DNA from 2 places in the Rahnella sp. BCC 1045 genome. Region 2 is predicted to be linked to the other one. Evidence: riboswitches for the same ligand, from Rfam matches in the RefSeq annotation. Region 2 holds a riboswitch; the other holds the start of a gene.
What was found. Region 2 has a riboswitch for thiamine pyrophosphate ahead of thiC (phosphomethylpyrimidine synthase ThiC). Riboswitches for the same ligand answer to the same signal wherever they lie in the genome.

Region 1: another riboswitch for thiamine pyrophosphate. It lies ahead of thiM (hydroxyethylthiazole kinase); the one in region 2 lies ahead of thiC (phosphomethylpyrimidine synthase ThiC).

The regions. Positions count from the first base shown of each region.
Region 1 covers NZ_JAFMOZ010000133.1:91,122-96,261, forward strand. Annotated here, with positions in the region: gene J1782_RS16685 (GNAT family N-acetyltransferase) at 101-535, opposite strand; gene J1782_RS16690 (transcriptional regulator) at 721-1,428, shown strand; gene J1782_RS16695 (PhzF family phenazine biosynthesis protein) at 1,455-2,246, shown strand; gene J1782_RS16700 (RidA family protein) at 2,437-2,784, shown strand; TPP riboswitch at 2,838-2,939, shown strand; gene thiM (hydroxyethylthiazole kinase) at 2,974-3,783, shown strand; gene thiD (bifunctional hydroxymethylpyrimidine kinase/phosphomethylpyrimidine kinase) at 3,780-4,580, shown strand; gene J1782_RS16715 (hypothetical protein) at 4,586-5,140, opposite strand, start outside.
Region 2 covers NZ_JAFMOZ010000097.1:21,498-26,637, reverse strand. Annotated here, with positions in the region: gene hemE (uroporphyrinogen decarboxylase) at 1-461, opposite strand, end outside; gene nudC (NAD(+) diphosphatase) at 533-1,318, opposite strand; gene rsd (sigma D regulator) at 1,417-1,926, shown strand; TPP riboswitch at 2,007-2,133, shown strand; gene thiC (phosphomethylpyrimidine synthase ThiC) at 2,279-4,231, shown strand; gene thiE (thiamine phosphate synthase) at 4,228-4,881, shown strand; gene J1782_RS03945 (HesA/MoeB/ThiF family protein) at 4,874-5,140, shown strand, end outside.

The DNA.
Region 1 (5,140 bases), on a different contig from region 2:
TAGCACCGCTGTGGAATTTAACCTCTTAACTACAAAGAAAAATTGATGTTAGTCAGGATCGCGAAAAAATGGCCATGCGCACAAATGATTAATGATCCAATTATTTGCAAGGTGAATGAAATAGATAATACTCACCTTTCGGACTTTCGCCGGTAGAGATAATGATCCAGCCTTTTGACAGATAAAAACCAACTGAATTTGTACTCTTTACCAGACATTTTAGAGAGCCTCTGCGGGTAAAGGTGGTCTCGGCGGCGTGCAACAAAGCCGAGCCTGCACCGGTCCCCTGAAACTGCGGATCGATAAACAGGTTATGCAGGAAATTCTCCTGTGTAAAAACAGAGGCAAATCCCAGCAGATGCCCGTCCCGTTCAGCGACCAGAATCTTTTCGCCGATGACCGCACGGTCAAAATCTTCCAGCTGAAAATCGTCTTCCAGCCATGTCCAGGTCTGTTTGCGTGAAGCCAGGTACAGCGTGCGCAAAAAGGGGCGATCGGCTTCTTCGTAAGGGCGTATGTTAAGTGGGGATGTCAAAGAGTGAATTCCTTTGAAAATATGAGGGCAGAGAACGTTCACTTCACTGAGCCATACTGCCAGCGACTTTGCGGGAGTTCAATTTGGTTTATGGTACACGTGTGATTTAATCAACAAAAAATTGATATTTCAACATTCGGTTGATATTGTGTTTGCATCTAATGCAATCGCGGACTACAACACCCATGCCCAAAATTCCACCAGACGCCACAGCCGAAAGAGCACTCGTTCTGAAAACGCTCTTCGCCTCCGTGGAGGCTCTTGAGGCGGCCATCGGCAACAATACCGAAATCGTAGTTCATGACCTGGCAAATCCGTCGTCTTCCGTGCTGAAAATTGCCAATGGTCACGTTTCTGGCCGGGCGGTAGGGGATTCCATGTTCAGCGGCCCGGACGGTGATTTAGGATTCGCCGGTCTTCTCAACGCCCGGAATACGGCTTCTCCATCCTCAGAACCGCTGGTTATTGCGGATTACACAACAGTGACCGCGAAAGGAACAAAACTGAAAAGCGCCACGACGGTTTATCGCGACGCGGAGGGCGTCGCATTTGCCAGCCTGTGTATCAACGTTGATCTCAGTGAAGTTGAAATTGCGCATGCGGCGCTCGGGCGCCTGCTCAGACAGTATTCTTCAGAAAATACGCCGCAAAATTCCCAAACCGATCTCGGGTCCATGATGGAAGAAATCATTGATTCTTCCCTGTCTCAGTCGGGGCGAGCGGGTAAACCGATGAATAAAAAAGAGAAACTCGAAGCCGTCAGAGTTATGCAGGATCGCGGGATGTTTATCGTCAAAGGCGGCGTTGAAAAGGCGGCCAGCAAACTGGGCGTTACCCGCTACACCATCTACAACTATCTGGATGAAATTAAGAAATCCGGTGGCGATGAATAGTGGTCACTTATAGTGAGGAGTCTGAAATGGAAATATCAATTTATCAGGTCGATGCATTTGCATCGCAAAGTTTTAGTGGAAATCCGGCGGCCGTTTGCCCGTTGCCTCACTGGCTGGATGACAGCGTTTTAAGCAATATTGCCCGTGAAAATAATCTTTCCGAAACGGCTTTCTTCGTCAAAAACGGTGACCATTATGAGCTGCGCTGGTTCACGCCGGGCACCGAAGTGGATTTATGCGGTCATGCCAAGCTGGCGGCGGCGTGGGTGATAAGCCAGGCGCTGGGCGATAAATCCGCATCGCTGCGGTTTTCTACCCGCAGCGGAGATTTATGGGTGACCTGCCAGGATGAGGTTTTCCACATGGATTTCCCGCTGAAATCTCCGGTGTCTTTCACGCTGCCAGACGGACTCACTCAGGCACTTGGGCTGACAGCACCGATCACCGCGGTGCTTAAAACCGATGATATTATCATTGTGATTGAAGATGCTGCCGCACTGGAAGCCCTCGCGCCGGATTTCGCAGCGCTCAATGCTTTTGATACCCGTGGCGTGGTGGTCACCGCTGCGGGCGATAATTTTGATTTTGTCTCCCGCTGGTTCGGGCCTCGCGTGGCGGTGAATGAAGATCCGGTAACCGGTTCAGCCCACACCTCGCTGGCACCGTATTGGTCGAAACGTCTGAATAAAACGCAGATGAACGCCCGGCAGGGCGGTGCGCGTAAAGGCGAACTGCAATGTGAAATGAGCGGAAATGATCGGGTGATTATCAGCGGCAAAGCGGCGCTGTATATGCGAGGTACTATTTATCTTAATTAAAATCTATCGCTTAAGTCCTCTCAATTAATTTATTTCCAATAGCTAAGTTGTTTATATGACAGAGAAAAACAAACCGGTGGATCCCCGTGATTCACGGATAGTTTATATCACGCTGGCGGCTGTCTTAATTTTCTACGGCATGTTGCTGATATCAAACTTCTGATTTTACGTCTGAATCGAGGAATTCATTATGCTCACAGGGACCTTACCTTTTCCCAAAGTCCGTAAAAGCGGCAATCTTTATTTTGTTTCCGGCGAAGTACCGATTACCGCGGAAGGCACAACGCCCGCCGGAATTGAAGCGCAGACCCATTTGGTATTTTCGAAAATAGCCGGATCGCTTAAAGAATATAACCTGACACTCGATGATGCTGTTTCCGTGAATGTTTACCTGACCGATAAGAAAGATTTCAAAGCCTTTAACGAGGCGTATGTAAAACATTTCAACGCGCCATATCCTGCCCGGACAACAGTTTGCGTGGAACTTCTGGTCGATGTTTTACTGGAAATTAACCTTATTGCGTCGGCGGCGAAATAACACGCTGTACGAAAAATCCTGATTGACCTTCTCAGGCTCGCCACCAATAATGCTTCCTTGACTCGGGGTGCCGCTCTTGCAAAAGAACGGCTGAGATTTTACCCGTATTACCTGATCTGGATTATGCCAGCGTAGGGAAGTCAGGTATCTCTCCCGATACCGCCTTCTTTAGCGCCGGTGGGGAGAACTATGAATACCCGACCTTCCGTGTTTCCCGGCGCAACATCCGCCGCTTCTTTACGACAACTTCGTGCCTCCGCGCCGCTGGTTCACTGCCTGACCAATGACGTGGTGCAATCCTTTACGGCCAATGTTCTGCTGGCGCTCGGTGCCTCACCGGCAATGGTGACTGACCCGGCCGAAGCCGCGCAGTTCAGCGCGGTGGCCGATGCCTTACTGGTGAATGTCGGCACGCTGACCCGTCCTCATGCTGAGGCGATGCTGGCAGCGATTCACGCAGCAAATCAGGCCGGAAAACCCTGGGTGCTGGATCCGGTTGCCGTCGGCGGCCTGAGCTGGCGCACGGAGTTTTGCCTTGAACTCATCAAACTTACACCCGCCGCCATCCGCGGAAACGCCTCTGAAATCCGTGCGCTTAGCGGCCTGAGTGCGTCCGGGCGTGGCGTAGACAGCGGCGATGATTCGCTGTCTGCCTTACCGGCTGCACAGCAACTGGCGCTGGAAACCGGCGCGGTGGTGGCTGTCACCGGTGAAACTGATTACGTCACCGACGGCGAACGCAGCTGGTCTGTTCCCGGCGGACATCTGATGATGACCCGCATCGTCGGCACCGGCTGTTCGTTATCAGCGGTTGTTGCGGCGTTTGCCGCATTGCCCGGCAAACGTCTGGATAACGTTGCCGCGGCATGTCGCGTCATGTCTTGTGCCGGTGAGCGTGCCTGCGCAGTGGTGAAAGGGCCGGGCAGCTTCACGCCAGAGTTTCTCGATAACCTGTATTTGATGCGCGAAGAGTGGCTGAACGGGGAAAAAATCGGATGAGAAGAGTCAATGCCCTGACCATAGCAGGTACTGACCCGAGCGGCGGCGCGGGGATCCAGGCAGATCTCAAAACCTTCTCGGCGCTCGGCGCGTATGGCACGAGCGTTATCACGGCGCTGGTGGCGCAAAATACCCGTGGCGTGCAGTCTGTTTACAACATTGAGCCGGATTTCGTGGCCGCGCAGCTCGATTCCGTACTCAGCGACGTGCGAATCGACAGCACTAAAATCGGCATGCTGGCGAACAGCCAGATTGTTGAAGCGGTCGCTGAAAGGCTTAAGTATTATCAGCCGCCTTTTGTGGTGCTTGATACCGTCATGCTGGCGAAAAGTGGCGATCCGCTGCTGTTGCCGGAGGCCGTTGATGCCGTGCGCCGTTTGCTGATTCCGCAGGTTTCAATTATTACCCCCAATCTGCCGGAAGCCGCTGCGTTACTGGAATGCCCGGTGGCGCTGACTGAAGCAGAAATGCGTGAACAGGGCGAAGCGTTACTGGCGATGGGATGTGAGGCGGTGCTGATGAAAGGCGGTCATCTGAGTGATGAAGAAAGCCCGGACTGGTTGTTTATGACCGGTTCACGCGAGCGGTTTACCGCACCGCGCGTGAATACCCGGCACACGCACGGAACGGGGTGTACATTATCGGCCGCGCTGGCGGCACTGCGACCGCGGCATAACAACTGGGCCGATACCGTACGCGAAGCAAAAGATTATCTCCAGCAGGCACTGATGCAGGCCGACTCACTGGAAGTCGGCCACGGCATCGGGCCTGTGCATCATTTCCACCGCTGGTGGTAAACCGCTCAGGCGCGGCGCTGGGTTTCGCTCAGCGCCTCTTCTGCCTGGTGATACATCGTCAGCGCCTGTTGCAGATGCACGGCGTCAAACGGGTTTAGCGGGTAGAATTTCGCTTCTTTGCGCGGTCGCAGCATTACACGGATCTTCGTGGCTGAAACACGCTCAAACCGGTAGCTGGCAATATCCTGATTTTCCTCATCTTTCCACGACAGTAACAGCGCCGCGTGCTCACCGGTACGACGCCCGATAAACTGTTCGTGCAGCCACAATCCTTCGCATTCACCGTCTTTTTGCAGTTTTTTGCCGCTGAACCACGCGGATTCTGCCTGCATCAGCAGCGACTGTGGCGTGATTTCTTCACGCAGCTTGCGCCACAGTGGCTGGTTATTCTCCATCTGCCAGCAAGCCATGCCGAGATAATCATTCAGCTCACGCCAGTCGCTTTCCAGCTGCTCTTTCAGCTCAGGTTCCTGAATATGCATAAACTGTTGCAGACCGGTAGCCTGTTCACCCAGCTTGTTGTAAGCAATTACGGTCATGGTACGTGGCTTGCGGCGAAA
Region 2 (5,140 bases):
TATGTCGCCAGTGTCCACGGGCTGCCGGAAAAACCGATAAGCGGCACTTCACCTTTGAGGTTTTTACGGATAGTACGAACCGCATTCATGACGTATCCCAGTTCCATTTCAGGATCGGGGACGGGCAGTTTTTCCACATCGGCACGGCAGGTCAGCGGGGAAGAAAAACGAGGGCCTTCACCGGCTTCGAAATACAACCCCAGCCCCATGGCATCAGGAATGGTCAGGATGTCAGAGAACAGAATCGCGGCGTCCAGCGGGTAGCGACGCAGTGGCTGGAGGGTCACTTCGCAGGCCAGCTCTGCATTCTTGCAAAGCGACATAAAATCACCGGCTACAGCGCGGGTTTCTTTGTATTCTGGCAAATAACGGCCCGCCTGACGCATCATCCAGACCGGTGTGATATCCACAGGCTGGCGTAACAGGGCGCGCAGGTAGCGGTCATTTTTCAACTCATTCATTCTGTCTTTTTCCTTCAATATTCGGGCCGCCCGAAAATAATCTGGCGGCATTCTAGCATGCAACACTCCTGCTACACGTCGTCTTCATCTCTTTCTGCGCGGCACAGCGCAACCGTATCTTCAATCAGCCGGCGGGCGATGGTCCCCGGTGGCGGCAACTGTGGCAGTTGATCAAAGCGATACCAGCCTGCGTTGAGCAGCTCTTTCGGATCATGCACGATGTCACCGCTGTCGTAGTCGGCCATAAACGCCATCATCAGCGAATTAGGGAAAGGCCACGGCTGGGAACTGACGTAACGGACATTCTTCACGCAGATATTGCTCTCTTCCATGACTTCACGCGCCACAGTTTCTTCGAGAGTTTCCCCGACTTCCACGAAGCCAGCCAGAACCGTATGAATGCCATTGCGGTGGCGGACATGCTGCGCCAGCAAAATCTCATCACCGCGGCGAATGGCGACAATAATGCAGGGCGCAATTTGAGGGTAATAGCGTTCACGGCAATGCCCGCACAGCGCGGCCCATTCGGTTTTACTGACGTGCATCTCGTGGCCGCAATAGCCGCAGAACTTGTGCGAACGGTAAAATTCCGACAGCTGCACGCCGCGCCCGACCAGCTGGAATAGCCCGCGATCCTGATCGAGCATCTGCCGTGCAGATACCATGTGATTGTGCATCGCCTGACGTACCATCCACACCGGTTCGCCCTGCCATTCACCAATCTGACGCGCGATTTTGCCCGTCAGAGAAAATTGCGCAGCGCTGCCATTCGGCAGTTCACCTTCGGGCAGCCACAGCTTGCCCTCATAGCTGATTACCCACCAGCCGGTATGTTCTTCTGTGATCTGTAATTCCATAATTGTTGTTGCATAACCTCGACGAGACTGACAATCTGGGGTTGATATTTACATATTAGTAACCTTTGGTTACTTTTTTCTCGCTCACGGAGTCAACCATGCTAAATCGTCTGGAAAGACTGACCCAACGCGTTGGTGGCAGTAATGAGTTAGTGGATCAATGGCTGCACGCGCGTAAAGAATTGCTGGTGTCTTACTGCACACTGGTCGGCCTGAAACCCAATAAAGAAAAACATACACCGCTGAATGAAAAAGCGCTGGACAACTTTTGCCATAACCTGGTGGATTACCTTTCTGCCGGTCATTTCCATCTTTATCAACGGGTCATCGATGAAGTGGAAGGTGCAGAGATAAAATTACAGGCTGCGAAAATATACCCTGCACTCGAGCTCAATACTGAAGCTATCATGGCTTTCCATGACAGTTACACCGAAAATGATATTGATGATGACAATGCTTTCGCATTTCATTATGCATTATCCGATGTGGGTGAAGCATTGGATGCGCGTTTTCAGCTTGAGGATCAACTGATCATTCTGGCCTTTGATCCGGAAAGTCGCAAAGAATTGCCTTCTGCAAACGAAGAGCATCTTGCCAGACCCGCGTAACGTGTTACTTCTGCACAACACGTTGCCACAATAAAAACCCTGCTCAGGGTTGTAGTTTTTACAACGGCCTCCTATATTGAGGCTTCTTGTCGGAGTGCCTCGTGCAAAATTTCCTCGCGGAGATGATGCCAGGCTGAGACCGTTAATTCGGGATCCGCGGAACCTGATCGGGTTAGTACCCGCGAAGGGAACAAGAGTAATGTTATGCGTTTAGCGCGATTTGGCATCAGCCTGCAAACGGCCGCCAGCGTTCAACCGCCCATTTTTACTCCTGCCGTAAACCTCCAGACAAGCAATTTTCCATTACGTTCTGTCACGCTTTTTGGCGTGAAAACAACACAAGGAATTTGCTATGTCGAGTACCCAGAAACCCGTTACATCCGAAAAAAAGCCCGCTAACCGCCGTGAACAACGCGCACAGGCACAGTCATTTATCGACAGCTTGCAGGGCGAAGCCTTTCCCAATTCCCGACGTATCTATCTTCAGGGCGACAACGCCGGTATTCGTGTCCCTATGCGTGAAATCCAGCTCAGCCCGACGCTGGTCGGCGGCGGAAAAGACAACCCGCAGTTTGAAGAAAACGAAGCGATTCCGGTTTATGACACCGCCGGACCGTATGGCGACCCGTCTGCGACCATCGACGTGCATACCGGTCTTGAAAAATTGCGTGCCCGCTGGATAACCGGACGCGCCGATACCGAAGAACTTCCGCAAGTCAGCTCCGGTTTTACTCAGCAGCGCCTGGCCGACGAAGGGCTGGATCATTTACGCTTCGAACATCTTCCGCGCCCGCGAAAAGCCATTGCCGGTAAAAATGTCACACAGCTGCATTATGCGCGACGGGGCATGATTACCCCTGAGATGGAATTCATCGCTATTCGCGAAAACATGGGGCGTGAGCGGATCCGCGGAGAAGTCCTGCGCCAGCAACATCCCGGTGAAAGCTTCGGGGCGCACCTGCCCGCGAATATCACCGCCGACTTTGTTCGCCAGGAAGTGGCCGCCGGTCGCGCGATTATCCCCGCCAACATCAATCACCCGGAATCCGAGCCGATGATCATTGGCCGCAATTTTCTGGTGAAGGTGAACGCCAATATCGGCAACTCGGCGGTGACGTCATCCATCGAAGAAGAAGTTGAAAAACTGGTGTGGTCGACGCGCTGGGGCGCGGACACGGTGATGGATCTCTCCACCGGCCGCTATATCCATGAAACCCGTGAATGGATCCTGCGTAACAGCCCGGTGCCGATCGGTACGGTGCCGATTTATCAGGCGCTGGAAAAAGTGAATGGTGTGGCCGAAGACCTTAACTGGGAAATGTTCCGCGACACCCTGCTGGAGCAGGCGGAACAAGGTGTGGATTACTTCACCATTCACGCTGGCGTGTTGCTGCGTTATGTGCCGATGACCGCCAAACGTCTGACCGGTATTGTTTCGCGCGGTGGCTCAATCATGGCGAAATGGTGTCTGTCACATCATCGCGAAAGCTTCCTGTATGAAAATTTCCGGGAGATTTGCGAAATCTGCGCCGCTTACGATGTCTCGCTTTCTCTCGGTGACGGTCTGCGTCCCGGCTCGATTCAGGACGCCAACGACGAAGCGCAGTTTGCAGAATTGCACACGCTGGGCGAGCTGACGAAAATCGCCTGGGAATATGACGTGCAGGTGATGATTGAAGGGCCGGGGCATGTGCCGATGCAGATGATCCGCCGCAATATGACGGAAGAACTCGAGCAATGCCACGAAGCGCCGTTCTATACGCTCGGGCCGCTGACGACCGACATTGCGCCCGGTTATGACCACTTCACGTCCGGTATTGGCGCTGCGATGATTGGCTGGTTCGGTTGTGCCATGCTGTGTTACGTCACACCGAAAGAGCATCTCGGCCTGCCGAATAAAGAAGACGTTAAGCAGGGTCTGATTACCTACAAAATTGCAGCACATGCCGCCGATTTAGCCAAAGGCCATCCGGGTGCGCAAATCCGCGACAACGCCATGTCCAAAGCCCGTTTCGAATTCCGCTGGGAAGATCAGTTTAATCTGGCTCTGGACCCGGCCACTGCCCGCGCCTACCACGATGAAACGTTACCGCAGGAATCCGGCAAAGTCGCCCACTTCTGTTCGATGTGCGGCCCGAAATTCTGCTCAATGAAAATCACTCAGGAAGTTCGCGATTACGCCGCCGCGCTGGAAGCTAAAGCCCGGCCCATCGAACTCGTTGAATCCGGCATGGCACAAATGTCAGCTGAATTCCGTTCACGCGGCGGCGAGCTTTATCATCCTGCCACGGAGATCAACAAATGAATCAGTCAGCTCAGCCCTTCCCCGCCGTTCCTTTTCACCTTGGTTTATATCCGGTTGTCGATACGGTGGAATGGATCGCCCGTCTGCTCGATGCAGGCGTGAAAACGCTGCAGTTGCGGGTGAAAGATTTACCCGATGAAGACGTCGAACCGGTAATTATCGAGGCTATCGCGCTGGGAAAAAAATATCAGGCGCGGCTGTTCATCAACGATTACTGGCGTCTGGCGGTGAAGCATCATGCATATGGCGTGCATCTGGGTCAGGAAGATCTCGATACAGCCGATCTTGCGGCAATTCGTCAGGCCGGTCTGCGACTGGGCGTTTCCACGCATGACGAGGCTGAAATGACGCGCGCCGTTTCCGTGAATCCTTCATACATCGCTCTGGGCCATATCTTCCCGACGCAGACCAAAGATATGCCGTCGGCGCCACAGGGTCTGGAAGAACTCACCCGACACATTAAGCAACTCGATGGCCGCTTTCCGACAGTGGCCATCGGCGGGATCAGCATTGACCGCGCGCCGTCGGTTCTGGACTGCGGCGTCGGCAGCATTGCGGTCGTCAGCGCCATTACGCAGGCCACGGACTGGCGTGCAGCCACCGCCGAACTGCTGGCCTTGTGTGCCAGCAAGGTGCCGGAAGATGCTTAACGATGCGGCTTTTATGCGTTACAGCCGTCAGCTGATGCTGGAGGAATTCGGCCCGCAGGCGCAAGAAAAGTTACAGGCGGCAAAGGTGCTGATCGTCGGACTTGGCGGACTCGGTTCTCCTGCCGCCCTGTATCTGGCGGCGGCGGGCGTCGGCACGCTTTTTCTGGCCGATGACGACCGGCTGCATATCACCAATCTTCAGCGGCAAATCCTTTACCGCACAGCCGATCTCGATCAGCCCAAAGCCACTTTGGCAAAG